Regions from separate parts of the Mesorhizobium sp. WSM4837 genome, predicted to be linked through region 3. Evidence: predicted binding sites of a transcription regulator. Region 3 holds the regulator's gene; each other region holds the start of a gene.
What was found. The regulator LexA, encoded in region 3, represses DNA repair genes until DNA is damaged. The targets are predictions, from matches to a motif close to TGTTCNNNNTGTGTTCNG.
Positions count from the first base shown of each region.

Region 1: a site for LexA is predicted at 3,122-3,139, ahead of parE (DNA topoisomerase IV subunit B). Genes of this name have one in related genera too.
Region 2: a site for LexA is predicted at 4,324-4,341, ahead of dinB (DNA polymerase IV). Genes of this name have one in related genera too.

Region 1 is NZ_JBVVQE010000015.1:39,788-50,272, forward strand. Features, by position in the region: gene AC0L3D_RS11215 (DUF2336 domain-containing protein) at 1-952, shown strand, start outside; gene parE (DNA topoisomerase IV subunit B) at 1,000-3,051, opposite strand; gene AC0L3D_RS11225 (GGDEF domain-containing protein) at 3,319-4,488, shown strand; gene gcvP (aminomethyl-transferring glycine dehydrogenase) at 4,560-7,370, opposite strand; gene gcvH (glycine cleavage system protein GcvH) at 7,390-7,758, opposite strand; gene gcvT (glycine cleavage system aminomethyltransferase GcvT) at 7,764-8,879, opposite strand; glycine riboswitch at 9,032-9,119, opposite strand; gene AC0L3D_RS11245 (molybdopterin-binding protein) at 9,198-9,986, opposite strand; gene AC0L3D_RS11250 (cytochrome b/b6 domain-containing protein) at 9,988-10,485, opposite strand, start outside.
Region 2 is NZ_JBVVQE010000010.1:68,903-79,387, forward strand. Features, by position in the region: gene AC0L3D_RS08100 (DUF1326 domain-containing protein) at 1-406, shown strand, start outside; gene AC0L3D_RS08105 (DUF2182 domain-containing protein) at 415-1,311, shown strand; gene AC0L3D_RS08110 (FAD-dependent oxidoreductase) at 1,404-2,921, shown strand; gene dinB (DNA polymerase IV) at 3,025-4,266, opposite strand; gene AC0L3D_RS08120 (hypothetical protein) at 4,592-4,960, opposite strand; gene AC0L3D_RS08125 (hypothetical protein) at 5,154-5,456, shown strand; gene AC0L3D_RS08130 (XRE family transcriptional regulator) at 5,685-6,380, opposite strand; gene AC0L3D_RS08135 (hypothetical protein) at 6,841-7,233, shown strand; gene AC0L3D_RS08140 (DUF6456 domain-containing protein) at 7,344-7,943, shown strand; gene AC0L3D_RS08145 (hypothetical protein) at 8,050-8,322, shown strand; gene efp (elongation factor P) at 8,608-9,174, opposite strand; gene epmA (EF-P lysine aminoacylase EpmA) at 9,304-10,347, shown strand.
Region 3 is NZ_JBVVQE010000025.1:75,202-85,686, reverse strand. Features, by position in the region: gene lpxB (lipid-A-disaccharide synthase) at 1-1,141, shown strand, start outside; gene gltA (citrate synthase) at 1,279-2,607, opposite strand; gene gltX (glutamate--tRNA ligase) at 2,788-4,212, opposite strand; gene AC0L3D_RS16880 (ComEC/Rec2 family competence protein) at 4,314-6,770, shown strand; gene lexA (transcriptional repressor LexA) at 6,764-7,501, opposite strand; gene AC0L3D_RS16870 (molybdopterin molybdotransferase MoeA) at 7,606-8,811, opposite strand; gene moaC (cyclic pyranopterin monophosphate synthase MoaC) at 8,811-9,308, opposite strand; gene trpC (indole-3-glycerol phosphate synthase TrpC) at 9,375-10,226, opposite strand; gene trpD (anthranilate phosphoribosyltransferase) at 10,231-10,485, opposite strand, start outside.

The DNA.
Region 1 (10,485 bases), on a different contig from region 3:
GCGGCTGGCGATGGCAGAGGCGCTGTCGATGAGCCATCACGCGCCGCTGCAGATCATCAGCGCGCTGGCGTCCGATCAGCCGGAAGTCGCCAGCCTGGTGCTGGCACGTTCGCCGCTGCTTACCGATGCCGATCTGACCGACCGGGTTGCCGGCGGCCAGAAGGCGATCCAGAAACTGATCGCCGATCGTCCGCGCGTCTCCATGGCGGTCGCCGCCGCGATCGCCGAAATCGGCGAGCCGGAAGCCTGCGCCACGCTTCTCGCCAACAGCGGCGCCGACATCGCTTCGCTCAGCTTCCGCCGTATCGCCGAACGCCATGGCCATCTGCCTTCGCTGCGCGAAGCGCTGATATCGGATGCGCGTCTGCCCGCTGACTGCCGGCATATGCTGCTGATAAAACTTGGTGAAACGCTCAAGGGTTCGCCGCTGGTCCTGGCGCTGATGGGCCGTGCCAGAACCGAGCGCGTCATGCGCGACGCCTGCATCAAGGCTTCCCTGACGCTGATCGAAGGCACGCGCCAGGAAGTACATGCGGCGCTCATCGAGCATCTGCGCCTGCGCGGCGACCTGACCGCAAGCTTCCTCATTCGCACCATCGCGCACGGCAAGGTCGATTTCTTCGGCTCGGCGCTGGTCGCGCTCAGCCAGCAATCCGAACAACGGGTGAGGGCGCTGCTGGCCGGCGGGCACGACGTGGCGCTGCAGGCGCTGCTCCGCAGCGCTGGCCTGGCCGCGGCCACGCACGCCATCATCCTGCGCGCGCTGAAGGTCTGGCGCGAGGTCGCCAATGGCAAGCGCCTCGCCGGGGTCCAGGAAGTCAGCTGGCTGATGCTGAAGGAATTGGGCGGGCAGTCCGCCGAAGGCGATCTCGCCGGATTGGTCAAATCGATCCACCTCGATGCGCTGCGCGAAAACGCGCGCGGTCACGCGCTGGCGATCGCTGCGGCTTAGGCCTTATCCTTCACGAAGAACTCCGCATTCGACGCGAGCGGGTTAGCTCAGATGTCCAGCACTTCCGTCTCGGCGAATTCCGCGCGTTCCTGGATGAAGCGGAAGCGGGCTTCCGGCTTGGTGCCCATCAGCGCGTCGACCGCATCCTTGGTCGCCGCCTCGGCATCGATCACGTCGACCCTGAGCAGCGTGCGCTTTCTCGGGTCCATGGTGGTTTCCTTGAGCTGGGCGGCCATCATTTCGCCCAACCCCTTGAAGCGGCCGATTTCGACCTTGCCGCGCCCGGTGAACTCGGTGCGCAGCAGTTCGTCCTTGTGCGCATCGTCGCGGGCATAGGCGACCTTGCCGCCTTGGCGGATCGAGTAGAGCGGCGGCACCGCCAGGTAGAGATGGCCGTCGCGGACCAGGCTCGGCATCTCCTGATAGAAGAAGGTGATCAGCAGCGAAGCGATGTGGGCGCCGTCGACGTCGGCGTCGGTCATGATGATGACCCGGTCGTAGCGCAGATCCTGATCGCGGTATTTTGACCGCGTGCCACAGCCAAGCGCCTGGATCAGGTCGGAAATCTGCTGGTTGCCAGCCAGCTTGTCGTTGCCGGCGCTGGCGACGTTGAGAATCTTGCCGCGCAGCGGCAGCACTGCCTGGCTGGCGCGGTCGCGCGCCTGTTTCGCCGAGCCGCCGGCCGAATCGCCCTCGACGATGAAGAGCTCGGCGCCGGCCGCGGCATTCTGCGTGCAGTCGGCGAGCTTGCCGGGCAGGCGCAGCTTGCGCACCGCGCTCTTGCGCGAGACTTCCTTCTCCTGGCGGCGGCGCACCCGCTCGTCAGCACGCGCGATCACCCATTCGAGCAGCTTCGAAGCTTCCTGCGGGTTGTCGGCCAGCCAGTGGTCGAAGGGGTCGCGGATCGCGGCCTCGACGATCCTGATCGCCTCGATCGTCGCCAGCCGGTCCTTGGTCTGGCCGACGAATTCCGGCTCGCGGATGAACACCGACAGCATGCCCGCCGCCGAGATCATGACGTCTTCCGAGGTGACGATCGAAGCGCGCTTGTTGCCGACCAGCTCGGCATAGGCGCGCAGGCCGCGCGTCAAGACGTTGCGGAAGCCGGCCTCGTGGGTGCCGCCTTCGCCGGTCGGAATGGTGTTGCAGTAGGAATTGAGGAACCCGTCGCCGCCGAACCAGGTCACCGCCCATTCGAGCGAGCCGTGGCCGCCTTGCCTGTCGCTTTTGCCGGCAAAGATTTCGCGGGTGACCTGGAATTCGTCGCCGAGCGAGGCTTTCAGATAATCCTTGAGGCCACCGGGAAAATGGAACTCGGCCTTGGCCGGCGTCGTGTCCTTCTCCTTGATCAGCGAGGGGTCGCAGGTCCAGCGGATCTCGACGCCACCGAACAGATAGGCTTTCGAGCGCGTCATCCGGTAGAGCCGCGCCGGCTCGAACGCCGCACCCTTGCCGAAGATCTGCTCGTCGGGATGGAAGCGTATCCTGGTGCCGCGGCGGTTATGCACCTCGCCGAGCTGCTCCAGACCGGTCACCGGAACGCCGCGCGAAAAGCGCTGGCGATAGAGCTGGCGGCCGCGCGCGACCTCGACCTCGAGATGGTCCGACAGCGCGTTGACGACGGAGACGCCGACGCCGTGCAGGCCGCCCGAGGTTTCGTAGACCTTGCTGTCGAACTTGCCGCCCGAATGCAGCGTCGTCATGATGACTTCGAGCGCCGGCTTCTTGAATTTCGGATGCGGATCGACCGGAATGCCGCGGCCATTGTCGGTCACCGCCAGATATCCGTCGGCCGAAAGCTCGACATCGATGAAAGTCGCGTGGCCGGCGACCGCCTCGTCCATCGAATTGTCGATGACCTCGGCGAACAGATGGTGCATCGCCTTGTCGTCCGTGCCGCCGATATACATGCCGGGCCGCCGCCGCACCGGCTCCAGCCCTTCCAGAACCTCGATGTCGGCGGCACTGTAGCTCTCGCTGCCGTCGCGGGATGCCGGGCGCTTCGCCGCCTGCACCAGCGGGTCGGCCGGGCGCGCGGTGGCGCGAACCGGTTGCGGCTGCTTGTCCAAATTGCCGAAAAGATCGTTGCTGTCGTTCATGCTGGTCCTGGATTGCGATGCTGCGAATCACCACCCGATACTGCCACGCTTTTTGCGGGCAGGCGACGGAGGTTCCCGTTACGTTCGAGGATAGAGCCTCTTACTGCAAAACCATTCGACAACCAAGCGGCGGAAATGGGCCGAGGGCATCGACGCTTTGTAAACCTTGTCCGGAGGTTACGCCGGAAGGTTGGCCGAAAAAGGGTATTCGCGGATTGCTGCTGACCTAGAATGCGGCAGAACCCGAGAAGAGGCTGTCGCTTACGCATGTTGGATTACAGTTCGCTCCTGCTTGCGGCAGCGCTGTCGGGCACGTGCCTCAGCATCACCCTGTTTGCGATCTGGTGCACCGCGCCACAGGCACGCTTTGTGCTGACGGTGGCGTGCGGCATTCTCGTGCTCGTCGCACATGTGGTCTTGTTCTGGCACTATGCCAAGCATCCCAGCCCCTGGCTTTGCCAGATTGTACTTGCGCTTCTCAGCCTGGGCCTTCTGACCCTCTGCCTGTCGGCCATGCAGTATCTCGGCGTCCATGACTACAGGCGCGCCATCTTGCCGACCCTGGCTGCGATGGCGGTTTGCGCAGGCGCGACGTCGCTGGGCTTTGACGGCGTCGGCTTCATCGTCACCTACGCGACGGTAACGGCGCTGCTCTCGCTTATCGGGGTGATGTTCTGGATCAAAGGTGGTCATGATCGCCGGATATTGCTGGTCGTTTCGTTCCTGAGCGGCGTCTGTGCGCTGTCCTTCGGACTTTGCGGCGCGGTCCTGCTGGTCAAGGGCCAATGGGTGCTCGGCGTTGCGCCCGACAACTGGGCCGAACGGTTGAATTCCGCCGTGGCGGTCGCCTGCATGACGGGGCTCGGCGCATTGACGCTCTCCCTGCACCATTTGCAGGCGCAGATCGAACTGAAGGCCGAGACCATGACCGACCCATTGACCGGGCTGATGAACCGGCGGGCGTTGACGGCATTCTACGGCGAGCGGATTTTCGGCCCGTTCATGTCCGTCGCCATGTTCGACCTCGACCATTTCAAGAAGACGAACGATGTATTCGGTCATCCGGTTGGCGATCAGGTTCTGCGCCGCTTCGCCGCTGTCGTCAGAAAATACTCCAGGACCGGCGTCGACGCCTTCCGGCTGGGCGGCGAGGAATTCGTCCTCGTCATGTCGCGGATGACTGAAGAGAAGGCTTACGACATTGCGAGCAAGATCAGCGTCGCCTTCGGCACGGAAGTCGTCGCCACCCAGCTTGGTCCGTTGCGCAGCACAGTCAGTGGCGGCATCGGCTTTGGCGGGACGGATGGCACCAGTCTCGACAATGTGCTGGCCGAAGCCGACGCCGCACTCTATGCGGCAAAGCGCGCCGGGCGAAATCGCGTCGTCGCCCAGAACAAGGCGAGCAAGGCCGACGCGCCGGCCTTGCGTTCTGCCTGATTGAGGCTTCTATCTTCTTGTTAGACCATGATCTTGTCCGAAAACCGGATTCCACTTTTCGGGATCATGGTCTACTCCGCCGCCCCCAGATATTCCGACAGCGGCGGGCAGGAGCAGACGAGGTTGCGGTCGCCGGCGACATTGTCGATGCGCGACACCGGCGGCCAGTATTTGGCTGACGTGTCGGCATCGCCGGCGGGGTAGGCCGCCTCCAGGCGCGAATAGGGATGGGTCCACTGGCCGGCCAGCGCCTCGGCGGCGGTATGCGGCGCATTGACCAGCGGATTGTCGGCTAGGGGCCATTCGCCTTTCGCCACCTTGGCTGCCTCGCCTGATATCGCGATCATCGCCTCGCAGAAGCGATCGAGCTCGCGCTTGGGCTCGGACTCGGTCGGCTCGACCATCAGCGTGCCGGCGACCGGAAACGACATGGTCGGCGCATGGAAACCATAGTCGATCAGCCGCTTGGCGACGTCGTCGACGCTGATGCCGGCACTGTCCTTGAGCACGCGGGTATCGAGGATGCATTCATGCGCGACGCGCTCGTGCCTGCCCTTGTAGAGCACCGGGAAATGCGCTCCGAGCCGCGTCGCCACATAATTGGCGGAAATGATCGCCGTCTCGGTCGCCTGCTTCAGGCCCGAAGCGCCCATCATCCGGATATACATCCAGGTGATCGGCAGGATCGAAGCGCTGCCGAACGGTGCAGCCGACACGGCATGGCCCGAGCCTTCGACGACGTGGCCGGGCAGATAGGGTTGCAAATGCGCCTTGACGCCGATCGGGCCGACCCCGGGACCGCCGCCGCCATGCGGGATGCAGAACGTCTTGTGCAGATTCATGTGGCAGACGTCGGCGCCGATGTCGCCGGGGCGGGCGAGACCGACCAGCGCGTTGAGGTTGGCGCCGTCGAAATAGACCTGGCCGCCATGCTCATGGACAAGGGCACAGAGGTCGCGCGCGCCTTCCTCGAAAACGCCGTGCGTCGAGGGATAGGTGAACATCAGCGCCGCAAGGTCTTGCGCATGCTCGTCCGCCTTGGCTTTCAGGTCGTCGACGTCGATGTTGCCGTCTTCGGTGCAGCGCACGACGACGACGTTCATGCCGGCCATCGCCGCACTCGCCGGATTGGTGCCATGCGCCGATGACGGGATCAGGCAGACCGTGCGGTGAGCTTCGCCGCGTGAGCGGTGATAGCCGCGAATGGCGAGCAGCCCGGCATACTCGCCTTGGCTGCCGGCGTTGGGCTGCAGGGTCACCGCGTCGAAGCCGGTGATCTCCGCCAGCCAGGCTTCCAGTTCGTCGATCATGGCGCGGTAACCGGCCGAATGGCTTGCCGGGGCGAAGGGATGCAAATTGGCGATATCAGGCCAGCTTACCGGCATCATCTCGGCGGCGGCATTGAGTTTCATCGTGCAGGAGCCGAGCGGGATCATGGCGCGGTCGAGCGCCAGGTCCTTGTCGGCCAGCCGGCGCAGGAAGCGCATCATGTCGGTTTCCGAGTGGTTTTCGCGGAAGACAGGCTGCGTGAGAAACGCCTTGCCGCGCGGTTTTCCGGGCATGGTGCTGCCGACGGCTGCGCCCGGCTTGGCGCCGAACAGCGCCGCGATCGCCTCCAGATCGGCATCGGTCGAGGTTTCGTCGAAGCTGATGCCGATGCGGTCGGCGTCGATGACGCGCAGCAATCGGCCGGTCTTTTCGGCTGCGGCGCCAATCGCCCCGGCTCTGCCTTTCACTTCCACCGTCACCGTGTCGAATCGGCTTGCGCCAAGCACCGAGATTCCTGCTGCCTTGAGACCGTCAGCCAGCCGGTTGGCCAATGCATGGATTCGGCCGGCAATCGCCTGCAGCCCGGCAGGGCCGTGCCAGATCGCATAGGCGGTCGCCATGTTGGCGAGCAGCGCCTGCGCGGTGCAGATGTTGGAGGTCGCCTTGTCGCGGCGGATATGCTGTTCACGCGTCTGCAAGGCGAGGCGATAGCCGGGCCGGCCCTTGCTGTCGGTGGACTGGCCGACCAGGCGGCCGGGCATCAGCCGCGTCAGCCTGTCGGAAACGGCGCAATAAGCGGCATGCGGCCCGCCAAAGCCCATCGGCACGCCGAAGCGCTGCATCGGGCCGACGGCGATGTCGGCGCCAAGCGCTGCCGGCGCGTCGGTCAGCGTCAGGGCGAGCGGATCGGCAATGAAGACGACCAGCGCGCCGGTGGCGCGAGCTTTCTCAATTGCCGCCCTGTGGTCGCCATAGACGCCAAACGTATCGGGCCAGGAGACCAGCAGAGCGGCTGTGTTGTCGTCGATCGTGTCACCGTCGACCTCGATGCCGAGCGGCTCGGCGCGGGTGCGCACGACGTCAAGCGTCTGCGGATGCGGCGTGCCGGCCAGCGCCACCTTGGTCCGCTTATCGCGGTGGTGGCGTAACGCGATGCCGACTGCTTCGGCCACCGCCGTCGCCTCGTCGAGCAACGAGGCCGACGCGACCGGCAGCCCGGTCAGTTCGGTGACCAAGGTCTGGAAATTGAACAGCATTTCGAGCCGGCCCTGGCTGATCTCGGCCTGGTAGGGCGTGTAAGCCGTATACCAGGCCGGGTTCTCGAACAGGTTGCGCTGGATGACCGGCGGCACGTGGACGCCGTGATAGCCGGCGCCGATGAAGCTCTTCAAAACTGTATTTTTCGCCATTGTCGCTGACAGCTCGGCCAGCGCCTCGGCTTCGCTCGCCGGGGCCGGCAAGGCCAGCGGCCGGTCGAGCCGGATCGATTTCGGCACAGCCTGGCTGATCAGCGTCTCGACCGACGGAACGCCGATCGTCGCCAGCATGGCTCTGACATCATTGAGGCCGGGGCCGATATGGCGGGCCGAGAAGGAGTAGGGTGCTGCGGTCATCTTTCCTGGTCCTGCTCTCTCAACCAATATGGGCTTTGTAGGCGGCCTCATCCAGGAGACCTTCGAGTTGGCTTTCATCGGCCAGCTTCATCTTCCACAGCCAGCCGTCGCTGGCCGCCGCCGAATTGACCAGGGACGGATCAGACGAAAGCGCGGTGTTGGCCTCGGTGATCTCGCCGTCGACCGGCGCATAGACGTCCGATGCCGCCTTGACCGATTCGACCACGACGGCGGTATCGCCCTTGGCCAGCTTTTTCCCTGGCTCCGGCAATTCGACGAAGACGAGATCGCCGAGCTGTTCCTGCGCGTAGTCGGTGATGCCGATGGTGGCGATACCGCCTTCGACGCGGAGCCATTCGTGATCTTCAGTGAAATAGGTCTTTGCCATGAAGTTCATCCTTTGCGGTAGCGATGCGGCGTGAAGGGCAGGGGATTGATATCGATCGGGATTTTGGTCCCGCGAACGTCGGCGAAGAGTTTTGCGCCGGGTTTGGCCAGCGACGCCTGGACGTAGCCCATGGCGACCGGATGGCCGGCCGAGGGGCCGAAGCCGCCGGAGGTGACGTGGCCGGCGGGTTTGCCGTCGGCATCGAAAAGGGCAGCACCGGGACGCACCGGCTGGCGGCCTTCCGGCTTCAGGCCGACGCGTTTCTGCGCCGGGCCGCGCTCCAGGATTGAACGCAAGGCGTCGGCGCCGATGAAAGCGCCAGAGGCGCGAACCTCCTTCGGGATCGCCCACATCAGCCCGGCGCTGGCCGGGTCCATCTCAGGCGTGATGTCCAGTCCGTGCAGGCACAGCCCTGCTTCGAGCCGCAGGCTGTCGCGGGCGGCCAGCCCAACCCACATCACTCGTTCGTCCTCGAGCAGTTTGGCGACGAGATTTCGCGCATCCGCTTCCGGCAGGCCGACCTCGAAGCCGTCCTCGCCGGTATAGCCCGAGCGGCTCATGAACCAGTTTTCGCGCGGCTCGAAGCCGTGCATGAACAGCAGCGATCCGGTTTCGATGCCGGCGCGCGACAGGGCGGCCCAGGCTTCGGGACCCTGGATTGCCAGGAAGACGCGGTCGAGTGCTTCAATCTTGGCGTCAAAATCCGCCTTGGCATCAAAGTCGGCAAGCTCACGAAGGTGTTTTTCGTCGGCTTCAGCATTGCCGGCATTGGCGACGACCATGAAGCGTTGCCGGCCGAGCCTGGTGACGATCAGATCCTCGATGATGCCGGCCGCTTCATTGAGAAAGAACGTGTATTTGGACTGGGAAATCTCAAGCGCGCTGGCGTCGAACGGGCAGGCACGATTGAGCAGTGCTTCAGCGCCCGAGCCACTGATCTCGAGCAGCTTCATGTGTGAGATGTCGAACAGGCCGGCATGTTCGCGGGTATGAAGGTGCTCCTTCATCACGCCGGCCGGATAGGTGAGCGGCATCGACCAGCCGGCGAACGCGCCAAAGCGCGCACCGGCGGCCACGTGCAGGTCTTCGAGGGGAAGGTGTTTGGTGTCGTCGCCCGTCATGTCGTCTCCAGAGTCGCACGCAATCGGCCGCGAATGGCGACCAGTCCGTGCCCCTCTGTCTGAAGCCTGAGAGACTCGCGCCCCGTAACTCTGTCGGCAGCGCTTACACCTTCGGCGCGGGGCGAAAAAAGCCCCGACTTTCCAGAGTGTCTTTCCCGTCTACGGTTCTTTTTGCCTGAGAGATTTCGGGCGATTTCCCCTTCGGCGGCAGCTCTCGCTGCTCTCTCCCGCAAACAGGTAGGACTCAATTTGAGCCCTCGACTCGTCATCCATAGCCTGTCGGCGACACCTTGTCACCTGCCAGCGACAGCGTTGCGATCAAATGCCGCCGTACCAGTCGTAGCCATTGTCCTCCCAGTAGCCGCCCCTGCCGCCGCCGATGGCGGCGAAACTGTCGACCAGTTCGATCTTGCGGAGATACTTTGGCATCTTGTAGCCGATCTGGCGCTCGACGCGGACGCGCAGCGGCGCACCGTTCTCGACCGGCAGCGGCTTGCCGTTCAGGCCATAGGCAAGGATCGTCTGCGGGTGACGGGCATCGATCAGGTCGATCGAGCCGTAATATTTGATGTCGCCGGACAGGCTGCGGTCGATCGTGTCGAGGCAATGGAACATGACATAGCGTGCCTGCGGCTTGACCACCGCCTGGTCCAGCACCAGCGACAGCGGCGTGCCGGTCCATTTGGCGATGCAACTCCAGCCTTCGACGCAGTCGTGGCGGGTGATCTGGGTGCGGCTCGGCATGTTCATCAATTGCTCGCGGGTCAGCGACAGCGGCTTTTCGACGAGGCCGGAAACCTCGAGCCGCCAGTCGGCGAAATTGTTGGCGAGCAGGCCCTTGTAGACATCGTCGTCCGGCGCGGTGACGCCGTTCGGCCGCTGCGGCTGGCGAATGTCGGCTTCGGTGAATTCCGGCGCAAGCGAATCGCCGGCGAGCAGGCGTTGCGCGCGCCAGGTCAGGCCGTTGGCGCCTTCAAGGAAGCTGCGCAGGCCCTCGCCGACACGAAGCTGGCTGTCGAAGGCATCGCAACCCGACAGCATGATGCCGGAGACGCCGAGGCTTGCCGAGGTCAGGAATTTTCTGCGGCTGATTACAAACTTTGCCATCTCACGCACTCCTCTGCGGCGTCTTGCTGCCATGCTCCGGCGGATCGGTTCGGTACCAACCGGTGATGATGGAACGCAGCTCGTTGATCGGGCCGGCGGCGAAGATCATCAGCATATGGATGATGAAGAAGGCGACGAGCAGCAGCATTACTATGAAATGAATGGTCCGCGCCGTCTGCCGGCCGCCAAGCAGATCGTTGAGGAACGGCAGCGCCGCGTTCATGCTCGGCGACATGGCAAGGCCGGTGATGATCATCAACGGCAGCAGCACGAACATCACGCCGCCATAGGCCATCTTCTGCAGCGTGTTGTACTCGCGCGTTTGGTGAAACTTGAATTTGGCATGATCGACGATGTCTCGCGGCAAGCGCCTGAGATCGGCGATGCGCGGGACAAGATCGCGGCGCAGATGACCGTTGATCAGGCTGGCGACCAGCCACACGACCAGGGTCGTGGTCAGTATCCAGGCAAAGAAGAAATGGACGACGCGGGCCGTGCC
Region 2 (10,485 bases), on a different contig from region 3:
CGTCGACGAGAAGGCAACCGACCAGCAGCGTAACGCGCTGCTGCGCATCATGACCGGCCAGGACACCGACCCGTTCGCGACGATGTTCGCCGTCTACGCCTCGACCGTGACAAAAATGAACGAGCCGGTTTTCACCAAGATCGATCTCGACCTCAATATCGACGGCCGCAGGGGCCGCATCTTCGTCAAGGACTACATCGAAACCGTCGGCGAGCCGATCCGCAACAAGGGGACGGGCGCGGACTCGCGGGCTCAAATCGTGTTGCCGAACGGCTTCGAATATGCCGTCGCCGAGATCGGCAGCGCTTCGAGCGCAACCAGCGGGCCGGTTCAGGTGACCACTAAAGACAGTTACGGCCAGTTCGCGCGGCTGCATCTCAACAATCACGGGGTGGTGCGGGCCTGACGCGGCGCATGAACGGCGGGTCGCCACTGGAACGGCTGCTCAGGCGCGACCGCGTCATCACGATTGCGGGCGTGGTGGCGCTGTGCCTGCTGGCCTGGCTTTACATCGCCGCCGGCGCAGGGCTCGGCATGAATGCGTGGGAGATGTCGAGGCTCGCGCTATTCCCCCACCTGCAAACTCCGAACATGACATCCGATATGCCCGGTATGGATATGTCTGGCATGGATATGTCTGGCATGTCCGGTATGGACATGAGCGCGATGGCGACGGAGCCGCGGGCCTGGGGGACCGCGAACTGGGCGCTGATGATCGGCATGTGGTGGGTCATGATGGTCGCCATGATGTCGCCGAGTGCGGCGCCGACCATCCTGCTCTATGCGCGCGTGCATCGCCATGCGCTGGCACGGGGTCAGATCCAGGACAAGCTCGCGCCGACCGGCGTGTTCATGGCAGGCTACCTCCTGGTCTGGCTGGGGTTCTCCGTCGCCGCAACCGCATTGCATTGGCTGCTCGAACGCGAAGCCTTCGTTTCGGCAACGATGATGAGTTCGCAGAGCCGCTGGCTTTCAGCCATCGTCCTGATCGGCGCGGGGATCTATCAGCTCTCGTCCTTCAAGAACGCCTGCCTGTCGCATTGCCGGGCACCGACGGCGTTCCTTGCCCGCCACTGGCGTCCGCACGCCCTTGGCGCGCTGCGTCTGGGCGCATTGCATGGGGCGTTTTGTGTCGGATGCTGCTGGATGCTGATGGCGTTGTTGTTCGTCGGCGGCATCATGAACCTGGTGTGGATCGCCGCGCTCGCCATTCTGGTGCTGGCGGAAAAACTGTTTCCTGCCGGCCCGTGGGTTGGCCGGGCAGCCGGCATCGCCCTGATCGCCTGGGGCAGCGCAACGCTTTTGGTCTGACGACCAGGGCCGCCTCTGTCGGCATTCAAAGCGTCGAGGAACTTTGAATTCTCGAATCCGTTACCGAATATCGTGGATGGGAGGCTCCGCCGATGAATGTCAGCGATGAAAGGACTGTATCGCTCTGGGCGGCGACCGAAGTCGTGCCCGATGCGGTGCCGCTCGGGCAAAGCGAACAGGTCGATGTCGTGGTCGTCGGGTCTGGGATTGCCGGACTGTCGGTCGCCTACGAACTGGCCGTCGCCGGGCAAAAGGTGGCTGTCCTCGATCGCGGCCGGATCGGAAGCGGCATGACGGCTCGCACCACTGCGCACCTGTCATCTGTCTGCGACGACTATTTTTCGGAGCTGACCAAATTGCGCGGCGAGGACCTGGCGCGGATTTTTTACCAAAGCCAATCGGCCGCTATCGACCGTATCCAATCCATCCGGGAGACCGAGCGTATCGCTTGCGATTTCCGGCGCCTTGATGGCTTTCTCTTTCCGGCTTCCGGCAGCCAGGAATCCGATATCACGCGCGAACTGGACGCCGCTCTGAAGATCGGTGTCGAGGTCGAGAAGACCAGGGGCGTGCCATTTGCAGGCTTTTCGGATGTGCAGGCCCTTCGATACGCCAATCAGGCGACCTTCCACCCGCTCAAATATCTCCGCGGGCTGGCCGCGGCCATCCGCGCGCGCGGCGGCGTGCTTTATGCTGATACTATCGTCGAAAAGGTCGAGGAGACTGATGGCGGCGTGCGTGTAACCACGGTTTCGGGCTTTACCGTGTCTGCCAGATCGGCCGTTGTCGCCACCAACTCGCCGATCAACGATCGGGTCGCGCTTCACACCAAGCAAGCGCCCTATCGAACCTACGCGATGTCGTTCGAGATCGCGCGCGATACCATACCGGATGCGCTGTATTGGGATACTGAAGACCCTTATCACTACGTTCGGCTTCAGCCTGGCGACGGTCGGACCGACTTCCTGATCGTCGGAGGTGAAGACCACAAGACAGGACAGGCCGATGATGCCGGTGACCGTTTCGCGGCCCTGACGGCCTGGACCAAAAGGCTGGTGCCCGATGTCGGCGTGGAAATCAACCGGTGGTCCGGGCAGGTGATGGAGACCGTCGATTATGCGGGGTTCATCGGCCGCAATCCTGGCGACAGCCGCGTCTTTGTGGCGACCGGGGATTCCGGCCAGGGCATTACCCATGGCGTTGTCGCCGGCCTGTTGATTTCAGACCTGATTCTGAAGGAGGAAAGTCCCTGGCGCGAACTCTACGAGCCGTCGCGCAAGACGGCAGGCGCGATCGGCGATTACCTGTCGGAGAATGCGACGGCGATCAAGAGTTTTGCCGAATATATCGCGCCTGGCGAGATCGATTCCGTCGATAAGCTGCGACCGGGAGAAGGTGCCATCGTCCGCGAAGGGCTCAGCAAGATCGCCGCATTTCGCGATGACGACGGCACGCTCTACAAGCGCTCGGCCGCATGCACGCATGTCGGCTGCCACGTCCACTGGAACTCGCTCGAGCGCTGCTGGGACTGCCCCTGCCACGGTTCGCATTTTGCAATCGATGGCACGGCCTTGAACGGACCGGCCGTGGCGCCGCTGGGAAGCGAGTAGGGCAGTAGGCAGTAGGCAGTGGGCAGTGGGCAGTGGGCAGTGGTGAGGAAGCCATTCCAGGGGCCATTCCCCTACTCCCCTACTGCCTACTGCCTTCCCTTACTTACAATTCCTTTTCGGCCAGCTCGCGAAACGCATCGGGGACCGATCGCGATTGGCCGAGCGCGACCGAGGCATAGCCGACCGCCTCCCAGCCGAAGCGGTCGCGGATCTTGTCGATGGCGTGGTCCGCGGTCCAGCGCGCCGCACCCTTCCTGGTGCCGGGGCGGAGGCGGTCGTCATCGAGGCCGAGCGGCAGTTCCAGCTGCAGGGCCGGCTGCTTCTCCAGATGCGAGACGGCGATCGCCAGCAGCGAAATGGTCTTTTCGTGCGGATGATCGACAAGCACCTTGCGCACCAGCGCCTCGGCGATCTCGGCCAGCATCGCGGTTGCCGAAATCGGCTGGTCGAGCGTGATCGAACGCGTCACCGAGCGCAGATCGGCAAAGCGGACGCGGACCGTCACCGTGCGGCCGGGCCGGGATTTCGCCCGCAGCCTGGTGGCGACCCTGTCGGCCAGATGCAGCAGGGTGGGTACGAAGATTTTTGCCTCGGCCGGTTTCCTGCCGAGCGCCGATTGCGCGCCGGCCGATCGTGCCCGGCGCTGCGTCTCGAGTTTTCGCGGATCGCGGTTCCAGGCCAGCGCGTTGAGTTTTTCACCTGCCGCCGGGCCGAGCAGACGCTCCAGCGACCCACCATTGGTCTTCGCCAGTTCGCCGATGGTGCGCACACCAATGCCGGCCAGCCGCTCCCTGGTGACCGGACCGACGCCCCACATCAGCTCGACCGGCAGATCGTGAAGGAACTCCAGCTCGTGGCGCGGATCGACCACTACCAGCCCGTCGGGCTTGGCCACCTGCGAGGCGATCTTGGCCAGGTGCTTGGTGCGCGCCACGCCGACCGAGATCGGCAAGCCAAGCTCGGCCCGCACGCGGCGGCGGATGGTTGTCGCGATCTCGGCCGGCGGGCCGAACAGGTGGGTGCAGCCGGCGACGTCGGCAAAGGCCTCATCGATGGAAATCCGCTCGACCACCGGGGTAAAATCGCCGAGCACTTGAATAGCCGCATCGCCGAGCCGCTGATAGTCCTTGAAATGGCCGCCGACGAAAATCAGCCCGGGGCAGAGTTCCCGCGCGCGCCGCCCCGGCATGCCGCCGCGCACGCCAAAAGCCCTGGCCTCGTAGGACGCGGCCAAGACGACGCCGCCGCCGACGGCGATCGGCTTGCCGCGCAGGGCGGGGTCGAGCAACTGTTCGACCGAGGCATAGAAAGCGTCCAGATCAGCGTGGAGGATGTTGGCTTCCATCCGGCCCGTTCGCCCGCGGCGGTTCGAACGCCGCATTGTCCTGAGGGTGGGTTTTGTGCGAACATAAAGAGAACAAATAGGGCGGATTGTCAAGGAGCGTGGAGGGCAGGTGGAGGGTAATCGCTTCAGGTCTGCGCTGCCCCTCATCGCCCTGCCGGGCACTTCTCCCCGTATAGGAACGGGGAGATGGGACACTTCGCAAAGGATTTCGCCAATCTCTGGCGTTCAGAAATGGAGCCGACGCTGCGGCCAGCCCCTTCTCCCCGTCACCATACGGGGAGAAGGTGCCGGCAGCGCGGCAGCGCCGACGTTACTCACCTCCAGCCTACGCCGCCTGCCGTGCCCAGAGGCGGTGGCCGTAGCGGCGGAAGAAGCGCGCCAGCAGAAGCTGCTGCCTGGCGCGGGCGAGATCGGCGCCGCGCCTTTCCTGGCGCCAGCGCGGCATATTGCGATAACAGGCGATGAAGCGGGCGGCGTCCTCGAGCGCCTCCTCAGTCGACTGCGCCGGGCGGATCGCCGCCACGAACAAGGCCTCGCCGAGCTTCAGCCGGTCGACCAGCGCCTTGCGCTGGCCATGGCCGAGGCGCGCCCGGCCTATGCCGTCGAGGCGGATAGCCGCGAGGGCGGCGAGCATGGCCGGGCTGTCGCTGGTATAGCCGCAATCGCGGGCGAACTGGGCGGAGAGGGCGTCCATCTTCGTCTCCTTGGCTGGCGGCGGCGCGACGGAGACCCGGTCCCGTCGCCCGTTCGTCTGGAGTATTTTATATAAGCATAACTCGAAAATTGGCACAAGTTAAACTTTTGCACGGGTTGAGCGGAACCGACTCGACTCTTCGGGAAAAACCCCTAATGATGTGAACAAAACAGGAACCGAGGCACCAGGGACGATGGCATTGCCGGGCAAGGAAGCAACGATCGCCGAGGTCGTCTCGATCGCGGTCGAGTGTATCGATTGCGGTCGAAACAGATGGTGGAAGCCGGCGGAGCTGAGGCGATTCGGGGTGACCGCGCAGACGCCGCTGGCGGCGCTGTCGGGGCGGCTTCGCTGCTCGGCCTGTCGCGCCGATGGCCTGCCGGGCGCGGCGGTCTCGATCCAGGCGGCGTTCATCGACGAGCGGCAGCAGCGCCGCGCCGAGGCGCGGATGCTTGGCGAGCGCGAGGTTCCGCTGGAGAGATCCAGGCGGGCTTGATGGGGAGTGGCGATTCCTTCTCCCCTTGTGGGAGAAGGTGGCCTCGCGAAGCGAGGTCGGATGAGGGGTGTTGGACGGATCGCCAACGCCTGCCTTTGCTCCAGGGAAGTGAAGCGAAGGCGACGGATTGCCGATGCCTCATTCCGTCCAGCACCCCTCATCCGGCTCGGCGCTACGCGCCGATCCACCTTCTCCCACTAGGGGAGAAGGGCGCGCTCCGCCGCCGCCCTAGTACCCCAGCAGTTCCTTGAGCGGGATGACGCGCCAGACGTGTTTTATCGCGTAGCGGTTGAAGGTCAGCGACTTCGGCGGATTGTACTGCTCGACGACCAACTCGGCGGCGGTCCGCTTGACCAGCTTTTTGATGAAGGCCTTGCCGTTGCGCTCGTTTTCCTCGGGAAACATCTCGACCACCACGTGGTCGCCGGGCACAGCGTCGCGGCCGCCGCAATAGAGCATCTCGCCGGGCTCGTAGCGCGGCACCATCGAGTCGGAGAGCACGTGCAGGGCGAACACCTTGCGCAGATGGGCGATGCCGGGCGGGCGCTGGACATAGCCGGCGACCTCGCCGTTGAAGGTGAAGTCACCGTCGTCGCCGCCGACCGCGGCACCCAGAAGCTCGATGTCCATCGGGCCGGCGGGCAGGGGGGCGGCGTCGGTGACGATCTCGGCGTCGGCGACATTGTCGGCGTCGTCGAGGAAGACGACCTCGCCCTTGCCGAGCGCCACCGGGTCGACGCGCAGGAAGGCGGCGGTCTTCAAAAGGTTCTCGGTTTTCGGCAGGTTGCGGCCGGTTTCCCAATTGCCGACAGCGGCGACGTCGGTGTCGTTGTGCTCGGCAATATGGCGCATCACCAGGCCGCGCTGCTTGCGCGCCTTGCGGATCGCCGCCCCGACCTTGATCGACAATGAGGTTTTCGCCATGGCGCCATCTGAAACATAAGAATCGGTTTCGTCCATGAAAGAATGGCTTGCATAATTTTTTGAGTTATGCTTATATATAGCCATGCACAAGCCACGCTCCATCTCGCTTTCCCATCCGTCCCGGCTGTCCTCCTCCCCGGCCGGGACGAAGCCCGAGGCTCGCGCCTCGGATCCGGTGGCCCTGCCGTCAGCGGCGGCGACCGGAACGGCCGGAGCCGTCCCCTCACGGCTCCGGCCCCGAATTTCGGCGCGTGCAATGCGGGCCTTTCGTGCAGCCGCACCGAGGACGGCACGGTCATCGTCTTCGCCCGGCGCACGGGCAGGGCGGTTTCCCCTGGGAGAGGTAATCGGCGACGCCGCGCCGCCCCTCACCTGCCTGCCGGCATCCTCTCCCCGTGAACGGGGAGAGGGGGCAGCTTCGGCATCTACGCAACCCTTTCGATCTCGATGGAAGAACATCATGCCCGCCTATACCGACACAAAATTGCAAAGCATCGCCCGCACGCCGGCCAGGCTGGCGCCGCCGGTCTGGCTGCCGCAGCGCCCGTTGGTGCGCGAGATCCAAGGGCCCGACGGCGAGGCCCTCAAGCTGCCGTCGCCGCGCCCCGCTGCCGCCGTCGGGCGCCAGCCGCATGTCGCGGCCATGCGCTTCATCGACTGCCTGTTCAACCGCTGCCGCGCACCGCTCGACCTGACGCTCGAGCAAAATCCCGAAAACGACGCGCCCGGCAGCCGGCCGGCACTGGCGATGCTGTGCTGCGGCTTGCGCACGCGGCCGCTGAAAAGCTACTGCGCCTATCACGCGGCGCGGTTCTGCGACCATCGCCGTACGGCTCTCGCGGACGCAGCGTGAGCGGCATCGGTCGAGAGTCTTCTCGCCAAGCACGGCGGCCCGGTTCCTCGCCCCCGCTGCGCGGAGGAGCCCAGGTTCTGCGAAGACAGCAATGAAACGAGGAGCCACAGATGAGCAAGAAGACCGCCCAAAAGGCCAAACCGCCCAAATTACCCACGGGCGAGGCCGAGCAGGTGCGCATCCGCAAGCAGGTCGGTCATGATTTCGCGCTGAAGGACGATGCCTTTGGCCGCAAGCGGCTGGCGACCGGCACGCTGGAGGCGAGGCGCGTCTATGAGGTGTCCAATAACGGCCACACCGCGACCGGCGGGATTGTGCGGGTGCGCAATGTCGACCCGCTGACCGGCATCACCTCGCTGTCGCGCCAGCAGCGCGAGGCGGGCATGCGCTACCGCGAGGATTTTCGCGTCTCGGCACAGGACGGCGTCAAGCCGATGGCGCTGATCGAGCGCGTCGACGGCGGACCCATCGGCGGCGGCGTTGCCGACCGCATCCTGTCCGCCGGCCGCGCCTATGCCGACGCCACCAGGGCGCTTGCGCATTGGGAGGTGTCGGTCGTGGTGCAAAAAGTCTGCTGCGCCGGCGAAACGGTGAAGAGCCTGGCCGAACAGACCGGCGAGCCGCGGGATGTGCTGTCGAAACTGCTCAAAATCGGGCTGGACTTGCTGGCGGTGCATTACGGCATGATGCTGATGCGGCGGCCGCGGTGAAGGGGCAAACGGGGCGTTTGGCAATGCGTTTTGGCCAGCGTCCTCCAATTGAAGGGCGCGGGTTTCCCGACGGCCTGTTACGCTGCGCCATTGCTGGTAAATCACAATGCCAAAGATGCCGCAAAACGCTCATTTCGCAGATACGGCGCCGACGTCTTCGGCGCTGACCGCGTATGACGAGCACTGCATGCTGACTTACATCCGGCTGCTCGATGCTTCGGCGGACAGCGCCGATTGGCGTGAGGTCGCCCACACCGTCCTGCACATTGACCCGGAGCAGGAGCCAGAACGGGCATTCCGCGCCTGGGCGACGCATCTGGCGCGTGCCCGCTGGATGACCGAGGTTCGTGTCGATCGGCATGATCGTGGCACGGAATGACGCGGGAGATTTTTCGTGGAACTGCCATCCCGGTCTGACCGTTTAGACAGGAAACCAACTGGGAAGCGCCCGATGAACTCTTGGCAAATCAACACCTTGGAGGCCTGCTGCCTGCTTGCCGTCCCGCTGTCGATGATCCTTACGGTTCTGGTGGCGGGTTTCATCCTTGGCTGAATCTGCACTGTTCAGTGAAGGAGACGGCACGCATGGCGGCACCGGCGTGAGTTGCGCCTTGGCATTCATCGCGCGCGACACCTTCAGCGACGACAGAAATGATCCTGCCTCTCAGTCCTTGGCGCGCTCCACATAGGCGGCATCAGCCGTCATCACCACCACGCGGGTGCCGGCGGTGATGTGCGGCGGAACCAGCGTGCGCACGCCGTTGGACAGCGTCGCCGGCTTGTAGGATGAGGACGCCGTCTGGCCCTTGGTCACCGGCTCGGTCTCGACCACCTCGAAGGTGGCGCGCTGCGGCAGCACCAGCGAGATGGCGATGCCGTTGTACTGTGAAATCTGCACCGCCATGCCTTCCTTGAGATAGGGCGCCATCTCGCCGACCACGCTTTCCGGCACCGCGACCTGGTCATAGCTTTCCGGGTTCATGAAATGATAGCCTTCGGCGTCGTGGTAGAGGAAGGTATGCTCGCGCTCCTCGACATAGGCGCGCTCGACCTGCTCGGTGGTGCGGTAGCGCTCCGAAACCTTCACCCCGTCGGAGATGCGGCGCATGTCGAGCTGGGTCACCGGCGTGCCCTTGCCCGGATGGATGTTTTCGGCAAAGAGGATCACATAGAGCTTGCCGTCCTTTTCGACGACATTGCCTTTGCGTAGGGAACTGGCGATGACCTTCACGGGCTTTATTCCTAACAGCGTTGATTGGCCTGGGAGCGCCGAATGGCGCAAATCGGCTGCGGGAGCCGTTCGGTGCGGCCTAGCGCATCTTGGCGGCAATCGCCAGTCCTCGATGCAAATCCTGTCGCCATGACCGCCGCCTCGCCCTGGTGGACGCCTGATGTTCACGCCGACCGGCGGCCGCGGTTGATCCTGCGCAACGCCATCACCGCGGCCGTGCGCGACTGGTTTGCCCGCCGCGACTTCGTTGAAGTCGAGACCGCGGCGCTGCAGGTCTCGCCCGGCAACGAGGCGCATCTGTCGGCCTTCGCCACCGAGGCGCTCGGCCCAGATGGGCGGCACCAGCCGCTCTATTTGCACACCTCGCCGGAATTCGCCTGCAAAAAGCTGCTCGCCGCCGGCGAGAAACGCATCTTCAGCCTGAGTGCCGTCTATCGCAACCGCGAGCGCGGCCCATTGCACCATCCGTCCTTCACCATGCTCGAATGGTACCGGGCCGATGAGACCTACGACAGCCTGATGCAGGATTGCGCCGGGCTTGTCGCGCTGGCCGCCGAGCGCGCCGGCACGAAACGCTTCGCCTTTCGCGGCCGCGAGGCCGATCCGTTCGCCGAGCCGGAACGGTTGAACGTCGCCGAGGCTTTTATCCGCTATGCCGGTATCGATCTGTTGGTCACGGTCGCCGCCGACGGCAGCACCGATCGTGAGGCGCTGCATGCGGCTCTGGTCCAGGCGGGCTTGCGCACCGCGCCCGACGACAATTGGGCCGATCTGTTCAGTCGGGTGCTGGTGGAAAAGATCGAGCCGGCGCTGGGGCAGGGGCGCGCCACCATTCTTTACGGCTATCCGATCTCGGAGGCCGCCCTTGCCCGGCCGAGCGCCGATGACCCGAGGACCGCCGAGCGCTTCGAGCTCTATTGCTGCGGCGTCGAGCTGGCCAATGCGTTCGGCGAGCTGACCGACGCCGACGAGCAGCGCCGGCGCTTCATCCTCGAAATGGACGAGAAGCAGCGCATCTACGGCGAACGCTATCCGATCGACGAGGATTTCCTCGCCGCACTGGCCATCATGCCGCAGGCAAGCGGCGCCGCACTCGGCTTCGACCGGCTGGTGATGCTGGCGACGGGGGCGATGCGGGTCGAGGATGTGATGTGGACGCCGGTGACGGGGTGAGGCGAGGCCTGCACTCTACGGCGCCCCCTCTGTCCTGCCGGGCATCTCCCCCTCAAGGGGGGAGATTGGCTGACCGCAACGCCGCACCTCGTCCTTCAACATCGGCGATTGAGGCCGGAGCGACGCGAAGGCGCAATC
Region 3 (10,485 bases):
CGCCATCGTCGCCGGCGAGGAATCCGGCGACCTGCTTGGCGCCGACATCGTAGAGGCGCTCAAGCGCGTGACCGGCCGCGAGGTCCGGCTCGTCGGCATCGGCGGCCGGCATTTGCAGGCGCTCGGCCTCATGCCGCTGTTCGACGGCGGCGAGATCGCGCTGATGGGATTGAGCGCCATCCTGCGCGATCTGCCGCGCCTGATACGACGGATCAGCCAGACGGCCGGTGCGGTCGCCAATGAAAAGCCGGACTGCCTCATCACCATAGACAGCCCGGATTTTTCGCTGCGCGTGGCGAAAAAGGTGCGTGCCGCCGATCCGGCAATCCCGATCGTCCACTATGTCTGCCCGAGCGTCTGGGCATGGCGGCCGGGCAGGGCGGTGGCGATGAAACCGTATGTCGACCACATCCTCTGCATCCTGCCTTTCGAAGTGAGGGAACTCGCCCGCCTCGGCGGTCCGACCGGCACCTATGTCGGCCATCGCCTTACCCACGATCCGGGCGTGCTCGGCGCCGCCAAGGCGCAAAGCCTGCCGCGCGACCTGTCCGACGATCGTGTGAAGACACTGCTTGTGCTGCCCGGCTCGCGTCGCGGCGAGGTGCGACGGCTGGCCGGCCCGTTCGGCAAGACGATCTCGATCCTGCGTGCGCGCGGACACCGCTTGCGCCTGCTGTTGCCGACGGTGCCGCATGTCGCCGACCTGGTCAGGGCTTCGGTGGCAAGCTGGGACGAGAAGCCGGAGATCATCCTTGATCCCGAGCGCAAATGGCAGGCCTTCGGCAAGGCCGACGCAGCGCTGATCGCATCGGGAACGGTGTCGCTGGAACTGGCGCTGTCGGGTGTGCCGATGATCTCCTGCTACCGGCTCGATCCGGTCATGCGGATGGCCCAACGCCTGGTCACCGTATGGAGCGCCTCCTTGCCCAATCTCATCGCCGACCGCCCGATCGTGCCGGAAAGCTACAACGAATATGTGCGACCGCACTACCTGGCGCGGCAGTTGGAGGCGCTGTTTTCCGATACCGCCTATCGCGCATGGCAGAAGGACGGTTTTGCCGAGGTGGCCAGACGCATGGCTGTCGACAGACCGTCTGGCGACATCGCTGCAGGGGTCGTGATGAGGTGTATCAAGCGGTGAATGGTGAAGTGGTGAATAGTGAATGGTGAATGGTCAAAATCGTGCTTGACCATAGGCCACAAAGAGACCCTGCTTCACTATTCACTATTCACTATTCACTATTCACTATTCACTATTCACTATTCACAATTCGCTATTCACCGTTTAGCAATCGGCACGTAGTCGCGTTCCGGCGCACCTGTATAGAGCTGGCGCGGGCGGCCTATCTTCTGGTGCGGATCCTCGATCATCTCCTTCCACTGCGCGATCCAGCCGACGGTGCGGGCGACCGCGAACAGCACGGTGAACATGGTGGTGGGGAAGCCCAGCGCCTTCAGCGTGATGCCGGAATAGAAATCGACGTTCGGATAAAGCTTCTTCTCGATGAAATAGGAATCGGTCAGAGCAATCCTTTCCAGTTCCATGGCGATGTCGAGCAGCGGATCGTCCTTGATGCCGAGTTCGCCCAAAACCTCATGTGCGGTCTTCTGCATGATCTTGGCGCGTGGATCGTAGTTTTTGTAGACGCGATGGCCAAAGCCCATCAATCGGAACGGATCGTTCTTATCCTTGGCGCGGGCGATAAATTCCGGGATGTGGTCGACTTGGCCGATCTCGCCCAGCATGTTCAAGGCTGCCTCGTTGGCGCCGCCATGGGCCGGTCCCCACAGGCAGGCGATGCCGGCGGCGATGCAGGCGAACGGATTGGCGCCGGACGAGCCGGCGAGGCGAACGGTCGAGGTCGAGGCGTTCTGCTCGTGATCGGCGTGCAGGATGAAAATGCGCTCCATCGCACGCGCCAGCACCGGGTTGATCTTGTATTCCTCGCACGGCACGGCAAAGCACATATGCAGGAAGTTGGCCGCGAAATTCAGCTCGTTCTTGGGGTAAATGAAGGGCTGGCCGATGTGGTATTTGTAAGCCATCGCCGCGATCGTCGGCATCTTGGCGATCAGCCGCATCGATGCGACCATGCGCTGGTAGGGGTCCGAGATGTCGGTGGAATCGTGATAGAAAGCTGACAGCGCACCGACCACGCCGCACATCACCGCCATCGGGTGGGCGTCGCGGCGAAAGCCGGTGAAGAAGCGCGACATCTGCTCGTGCACCATGGTGTGGCGCGTGACCCGGTAGTCGAAATCGTCCTTCTGCGCCTTGGTCGGCAGTTCGCCGTAGAGCAGGAGATAACAGACTTCGAGGAAGTCGCCGTGCTCGGCCAACTGGTCGATCGGATAACCGCGATGCAAAAGGATGCCGGCATCGCCATCGATGAAGGTGATTTCCGACTCGCAACTTGCCGTCGAGGTGAAGCCGGGATCGTAGGTGAAGGCCCCGGTGGTGCTGTAAAGCGCGCCGATATCGATGACGTCAGGTCCGACCGAGCCGCTTCGCACCTTGAGTTCGTGAGTTTTGCCGCCGAATTCAAGTTTCGCGGTCGACGCGTGGGTTTTGCCGCCAAATTCCATTTTTGTCGCAGCTTCGGACATTGCAAACTCCTTTTTGTTTTCTCATGTCGGCAAAGGCAAAATTTCTGCAACGCAACACGTCGAAAGTATCGGAGTTCGCGCGTTTGCGCCCGCAATTGGATGGCGTGCCAAATTGGGCCAAGACCTAATGTTGCACTGCGAAACCCACCTTTCAATGCCAATCTTCTTGGGCCAGTTTTGCTAATCGATTTGATCCGCGACGCGTGCCAGGCTTTCCTCGCGGCCAAGCACGGCAAGCACGTCGAACACGCCGGGCGAGGTGCTTTTGCCGGTTAGCGCGGCGCGCAAAGGTTGGGCCACTGCGCCAAGTTTATGGCCGCCGGCGAGCGCATATTCGCGGATCGCCGCTTCCGCCGCTGCGGCCGTCCAATCCCCTGAAATCGCCTTCAGCGCCGCATGGGCGCCCCGCAGGATCTCGCGCGCCTCGCCGCCGAGCAGCGCCGCCGCCTTCTCGTCGATCGGCAGCGGCCGCTCGGCAAACAGGAAGGCGGCACCGTCGACCAGCTCGACCAGCGTCTTGGCGCGCTCCTTCAAGCCGGGCAGGGCGGCCAGCAACTGCGCCTTGCGTGTGTCGTCGAGGCGCGCTGCGATCGCCGGGCCGCCTTCGAGATAGGGCAAGGTGTTGATGAAGATATCGAGCAATTCGGGCTCGTTCATGCGCCGCATATGCACGCCGTTCAGCGCCTCGAGCTTGGCGAAGTCGAAGCGGGCGGCCCCCTTGTTGACATCGCCGATGTCGAACCACGCAATCATGTCGGTGATCGATATGACCTCGTCGTCGCCGTGGCTCCAGCCGAGCCGCGCCAGGTAGTTGAGCAGTGCCTCGGGCAGATAGCCCATGGCGCGATAGGCTTCAACGCCGAGGGCGCCGTGCCGCTTCGACAGCTTGGCGCCGTCGGCGCCATGGATCAGCGGGATATGCGCCATTGACGGCACCTCCCAGCCCAAGGCTCGATAGATCACCATTTGGCGGGCGGCATTGGTCAGATGGTCGTCGCCGCGGATGATGTGGGTGATGCCCATGTCGTGGTCGTCGACGACGACGGCATGCATATAGGTCGGGTTGCCGTCCGAGCGCAGGATGATGAAATCGTCGAGGTCCTTGTTGGGGAAGCGGACTTCGCCCTGCACGCGGTCATGTACCACCGTCTCGCCTTCGGCCGGCGCCTTGATGCGGATCGCGCCCCTGGCGCCAACCGGTGCCTCTGACGGGTCGCGGTCGCGCCAGCGGCCGTCATAGCGGGGAGGCAAGCCGTTGGCCCGCGCACTCTCGCGCATCGCCTCCAGCTCGGCCGGCGTCGCATAGCAGTAATAGGCTTTGCCGAGGCGCACCAGCTCCTCGGCAACCGCGCGGTGGCGCGGCGCGCGCTCGAACTGGGATACCGGTTCGCCGTCCCAGGTGAGGCCGAGCCAGGAGAGCCCATCGAGGATGGCAGCGGTTGCCGCATCGGTCGAACGCTCGCGATCGGTGTCCTCGATGCGCAGCAGCATCTTGCCGCCAGTGTGTTTCGCATACAGCCAATTGAACAGCGCCGTGCGCGCCCCGCCAATATGCAGGAATCCGGTGGGCGAAGGGGCAAAACGGGTGACGACCTTGTCCGACATGGAACTCCTGGGCAAGCGCAGAAAACGGATGTGGTGCGCGGACTTTCGCGCGTCGCGCGTTCATGTAGCATAGGAGGTCAAGGGCGCAAGGGGCGAACCCTATGGCTGGACCAGGCCGCGGCGTGGACGAGAGCGAGGGCGCGACCGCAAGCGTCAGCGAACGATCGCTGTTTGCCGACGTTCCTCACACTGAGTCGCTACCCGTTTCGCTGCCTGCGTCGCCGCTGAGCATCCAACCTCTTTCGCCGGATCGCCCGGCGCCGATACCGGCTTCAGCACCCGGCCCTGTCATTCGTTTTCGCCGACAGCTCAGCCATCTTTCACCATCCGGTGTCCGCAACAGCGTGGCCGCGGCAGCCGGCCTGGAACTCGACCGGGGCGTCGCCTTCCTGCTGGTGCCGGTTTTCCTGGCATGCGGGGTGATCGTCTATTTTTCGCTTGCCGTCGAACCGGACTTTGCCCAGCCCATCGCCGTCGTGGTCCTTACGGCATTGTGTGCGGCCGTCACGCGCTCACGCCGCAAAACGCACCTGTGCTTCATGGCAGCGTTGCTGTGCGCGCTTGGTGTGCTCGCCGCCAAGGTTGAAACCTGGCGCGCCGGAACGAAGATGCTCGGTTCGGAAATCCAGACCCGGCTGACCGGCCGTGTCGTCAGGCTCGACCAAATGGCGAACGGCCGGATCAGGCTGACCATCGATGTGATGTCGACCGCCCGGCCGACACTGCGTTATGCACCCGAACGTGTCAGGGTGTCGGCACGCAAGATTCCCGCTGAGATGACCGCAGGCTCGGTGGCAACCGGCTATGTGAGGCTTCTGCCTCCGACTGGCCCGGTCAGACCGGACAGCTTTGACTTTTCCTTTGACAGCTATTTCGCCGGTATCGGTGCCAGTGGCTTTTTCCTCGGCAGTCCAAAGATCGTCGTCTCCGAAGATGCACCGTTAACCGCACGCCTTTCTTCGTCGATCGAGAAGGCGCGCGAAACCATCGCCGACCATATCAGGGACAGCATCGGTGGTGCCGAGGGGGAGATTGCCGCTGCGCTGATCGTCGGCGTGCGTGCCGGCATCCCCGAAGAGATAAACGAATCGATGCGGCGCACCGGCATCTACCACATCATCTCCATTTCCGGCCTGCACATGGCGCTTGTCGCCGGCACCGTCATGGGATTGCTGCGCAGCGCCTTTGCGCTGTTTCCCGACTTTTCGTCGCGCCGGCCGGTCAAGAAATATGCGGCTGCTGCCGCACTCGTCTCCATCGCTGCCTATCTGATTTTCTCCGGTATCGTGGTCGCGGCTGAACGCAGCTTCATCATGCTGGCGGTAATGCTTGTCGCCGTGCTGTTCGACCGGGCGGCACTCACCATGCGCAACCTGGCGATTTCGGCCATCGCCGTCATCGTCGTGTCGCCGCACGAGGTGGTCGGCCCAAGCTTCCAGATGTCCTTCGCTGCGACTGCGGCTCTCGTGGGCGCCTATGCCAGTTGGTCCGACTTTCGTGCCGACAAGGCCAAGGCGCCGCGACAGCGACGGTCACCGGCCGCTTTCGTCACGCGCAAGCTCGTCGCTGGGGCAGGCACCATCGCAATGACCTCCATCATTGCCGGCAGCGCCACCGCGCTCTTCGCCATCTGGCACTTCCAGCGCGTCTCGCCGCTCAGCCTGTTCGCCAATCTGGCGGTCATGCCGATCGTCACGATCGTCATGTTCCTGGCCGTCCTCAGCGCCTTGGCAATGCCTTTCGGCCTCGACGGCCCTTTCCTCTACATGATGGGCAAGGGCCTGACGGCGATGATTGCAATTTCGGGATGGATCTCGGAGCGTTCGCCGGTCGATGCAGTCGGCCTGATTTCGTTGCAATCGGTTCTGCTGGTGACGGTCGCCCTGGTCATCGCCACGATGGCCACGACGTGGCTGCGGGTTGCGGCACTTCCCTTTGCGCTCGCCGGCCTGCTGACGATTTCCGAGACGCGCACCCCCGACGTGCTGATCTCGGAGGATGCGCATCTGGTGGCACTGCCGATCGGCGGCGGCGAACTTGCCGTCAACCGGGTGCGTTCGAACGAATTCACCACCGACAACTGGAAACATGCGCTGGTTTCAACAACGATCGTCGAGCCGGAGACATTCGAAAAAGGAGATGTGCGGTTCGACATCGCCGATCCGGCCGACCTGCCGCCGGGAGCGCCTTTCACCTGCACTGCCGGCCTGTGCCTGGCCCGGCATCCGTCCGGCGCGCTCATCGCGCTCGCCGACAACCGTGAAACCGCGCGGCCGGCCTGTGCCTTTGCGGATTTGATCGTCATCGACGATGCCACAGCCTATTACAAACCCTGCCGCAACCCGCTGGTTCTCGTCGTCACCAAACGGCAGCTCGCTCGCATGGGCAGTGCCGCCGTCTTCTTCGATCCGCTATCGGCGACGACGCGCGCAGAAATCCGTTTTGCCGTCAGACAGCCATATAGGCCCTGGCATGAGCAGCGGCGATTTTCGCGCGAGGCGAGGGGCCTGCCGCCATACCGCAGGGCCGAGAAACCCAGGAAGCCCGCCGTTCAGTAACGCCGGATCAATCCGACGAGCTTGCCCTGCACCTTGACCCGGTCCGGCCCGAAGATGCGCGTCTCGTAGGCCGGATTGGCGGCTTCCAGTGCGATAGAGGCACCTTTGCGGCGAAATCGCTTCAGCGTCGCTTCCTCCTCGTCGACCAGAGCGACAATGATCTCGCCAGGCTGGGCGGTGTCGGCGTTGCGGATGATGACCGTGTCGCCGTCGAAGATGCCGGCCTCGATCATCGAATCACCCTTGACCTCCAGCGCGTAGTGCGTGCCGCCGGTGATCATGTCCGGTGGCACCGAGATCGAATGCGTCTGGTGCTGGATGGCGTCGATCGGCACACCGGCAGCGATGCGGCCCATCACCGGTATGGAAACGGTGGCAGCGACGTCGTCGTCATTGCCGGCCGCACGCATGCGCGAAGGCGCCGGCTTGATCTGGCGTCCGAGGCCGCCCTGCCCAAGGGAGCCTTGAATGACGCTCGGCGAGAATTTGCGCGCCGCATTGAGGCCCGGCGCGATTGAATCGGGCAGGCGCAGCACCTCCAGCGCGCGGGCGCGGTTGGGCAGGCGGCGAATGAAACCGCGTTCCTCCAGCGCCGTGATCAGCCGGTGGATCCCCGATTTGGAGGCGAGGTCGAGCGCTTCCTTCATCTCGTCGAACGAGGGCGGAATGCCGCTTTCCTTCAGCCGCTCGTGAATGAACATCAGCAGTTCATGTTGTTTGCGTGTCAGCATCGCGACCCCCAACAGAATCAGAAAAACAAACCCAGAACAAACACTATCTGTTCCAGTTGTGTTCCGCAACCATTTAAAGTTTAATGAATGTGTTGACGTTTTGTTCAGCGTAGCATCAGCACGCTGCAGGCGGCGCCCGCTGCGGCCGCGGGAGCGAATGGCTCGCGCACGACCAGTCCGTTGGCGTCGGCCAGCATTCTGAGCATCGAGGAATCCTGGACACTGAACGGCGTTGCCTCAAGCGTGCCAGCTTCTTCCTTCACCACCGCGCGTACATAGTCCTGCCTGAGATCGTTGGCCGGCATGGCGGCGCCGAGCCGCGCCTGACGCATGTCCTGGCGGAACGCGCGGCCGCCGAGCCGCGCCAGCAGCGGCTTCAGAAAGAGCTGCGTGCCGACCAGGCTGGCCACCGGATTGCCAGGCAGGCCGATGCAGCGGATGGCGCCCAGCCGCCCGAACATCAGTGGCTTGCCGGGCCGCATGGCGATTTTCCAGAAATCGAGCGCCATGCCTTCGCCGGTCAGCACGTCATGGACGAGGTCGTGGTCGCCGACCGAGGCGCCGCCCAGCGTAACGATGACGTCCGCGCCTGCGGCGACGGCTTTTTTCACCAGCGCGGCGATCGCCTCCTTGCGGTCGGGGGCGATGCCGAGATCGAGTGCGCAGGCGCCGACCGAGCGGGCCGCGGCGGCGACGCCATAGGCATTGGAGGAGATGATCTGGTCGGGGCCAAGGTCGCTGCCCGGCGGCAGCAATTCGTCGCCGGTGGCGATGATGGCGACCAGCGGCCGTTTCACCACGCGGACCTGCTGGTGGTTGGCCGACGCCGCCAGCGACAATGCCGCGGGATCAAGCAGGCGGCCCTTCTCCAGCAGCATGTCGCCCTGCAAGAAATCGAGCCCGAGGCGGCGGATGTTGCGGCCTTCAACCGTCGGCGCGGTCACTTCGACCATGCCGCCGCCGAGGTCGCGGACATTCTCCTGGATGACGATGGTGTCGGCGCCTCCGGGAAGCGGCGCGCCGGTGAAGATGCGCACGGCCTGCGCCGCGCCGACTGTTCCGGCAAAGCCTCGTCCGGCCGGCGCCATGCCGATCACCGAAAGTCTCGCGGGCACGGACGCGACATCGTCGGCCCGCACGGCATAGCCGTCCATGGCCGACGCGTTGAATGGCGGCTGGGTGCGGAGCGCCATGAGCGGCTCCGCCAGCACGCGGTCGGCGGCATCCATCAGGGCGACGCTTTCAGCCGGCAAGGGCGCAGCATCCGCAAGCAGGTGCTCGAGCGCCTCGGCGACCGCAAGCAGCGCCATTATTGGCCTGCCCCCTGGGCATCCGCCTTGTAGTCGCCGGATTTGCCGCCGGTCTTTTCCACCAGCCTGATGCCGGAGATCGCCATGCCGCGATCGACCGCCTTGGCCATATCATAGATGGTCAGGCAGGCGACCGAGACGGCGGTCAGCGCTTCCATCTCGACGCCGGTCTTGCCGGTGACACGGGCCAGCGCCGTGACCTTCAGGCCGGGCAGCTTCGCGTCAGGTTCGATGTCTACCGATATCTTGGTCAACAGCAGCGGATGGCAGAGCGGGATCAGCTCATGCGTCCTCTTGGCCGCCATGATGCCGGCGATGCGCGCCGTGCCCAGCACGTCGCCCTTCTTGGCATCGCCGTCGAGAATCATTTTCAGCGTTTCGGGCCGCATCGAGACAAGACCTTCGGCGATTGCCGTGCGGGTCGTCTCCGCCTTGTCGCCGACATCGACCATATTGGCTTCGCCTTCCGCGCCAAGATGGGTGAGGGCGGCCGACATCGTCAGGTCACCCTGGAGCGACGTGCGTCCGTTTGGACGCACAAACTACACTCTGACGCTTTGTATTTATGCATCATGCTCTCCGAACATCGATTGCGATTTTCGGGCAGATGCATTGGCGGGCGCCTTGCCCGTCAAAAGCAGGTGCGTCGCAGTGGCCACGTCCTGTTGCCGCATCAGGCTCTCGCCGACGAGGAAAGTGCCAATGTCGCTCCGTTCCAGCCTGCGGCAGTCCTGGTGCGAGAAAATACCGCTCTCGCTGACCAGCAGCCGGTCGGCCGGCACCATCGCCGCGAGCCGCTCCGATGTCTCGATGCTGGTTTCGAACGTCCGCAGATTGCGGTTGTTGATGCCGATCAGCCGCGACGACAGTTTCAGCGCGCGTTCCGTCTCGGCCTCGTCATGCACCTCGACCAGCGCGTCCATGCCGAGCTCGAACGCCGTCGTTTCGAGTTCCCTGGCCACGGCGTCATCGACGCTCGCCATGATGATCAGGATGGCGTCCGCGCCCCACGCACGGGCCTCGAACACCTGATAGGGCTCGAACAGAAAATCCTTGCGCAAAGCCGGCAATGTCACGGCGCTGCGCGCATCGGTGAGGAATTCAGGCGCCCCCTGGAAAGACGGCGCATCGGTCAGCACCGAGAGGCAGGCAGCCCCACCTTTGGCATAGGCCGTGGCCAGCGCCGGCGGATCGAAATCGGCGCGGATCAGGCCCTTGGACGGGCTCGCCTTCTTGATCTCGGCGATCAGCGCGAAACTGCCGGATTTGCGTTTGGCTTCAAGGGCCGAGAGAAAGCCGCGTGGTGCGTCGGCATCCTTTGCCCGCGCCTTGATTTGGGCAAGCGGCACCCGCGCCTTCGCCGCCGCGATCTCGTCGCGCTTGTAGGCTTCGATCTTGCGCAGGATATCAGACACGGCGCTATCCGTTCGAAATCTCGACCAGCCGGTCAAGCACCTTTAGCGCCCGGCCGCTGTCGATGGCTTGCGCCGCCGTCGCCATGCCATCGGCAAGCGTCGTCGCCTTTCCCGCCACCACCAGTCCGGCGCCGGCGTTCATCAGCACCGTATCGCGAAAGGCACCGGCAGCGCCGCCCAGCATGTCGCGCAGCGCCTGGGCGTTGTAGGCGGCATCGCCGCCGCGCAATTCGTCCTTGGTATGCCGCTTCAGCCCGAC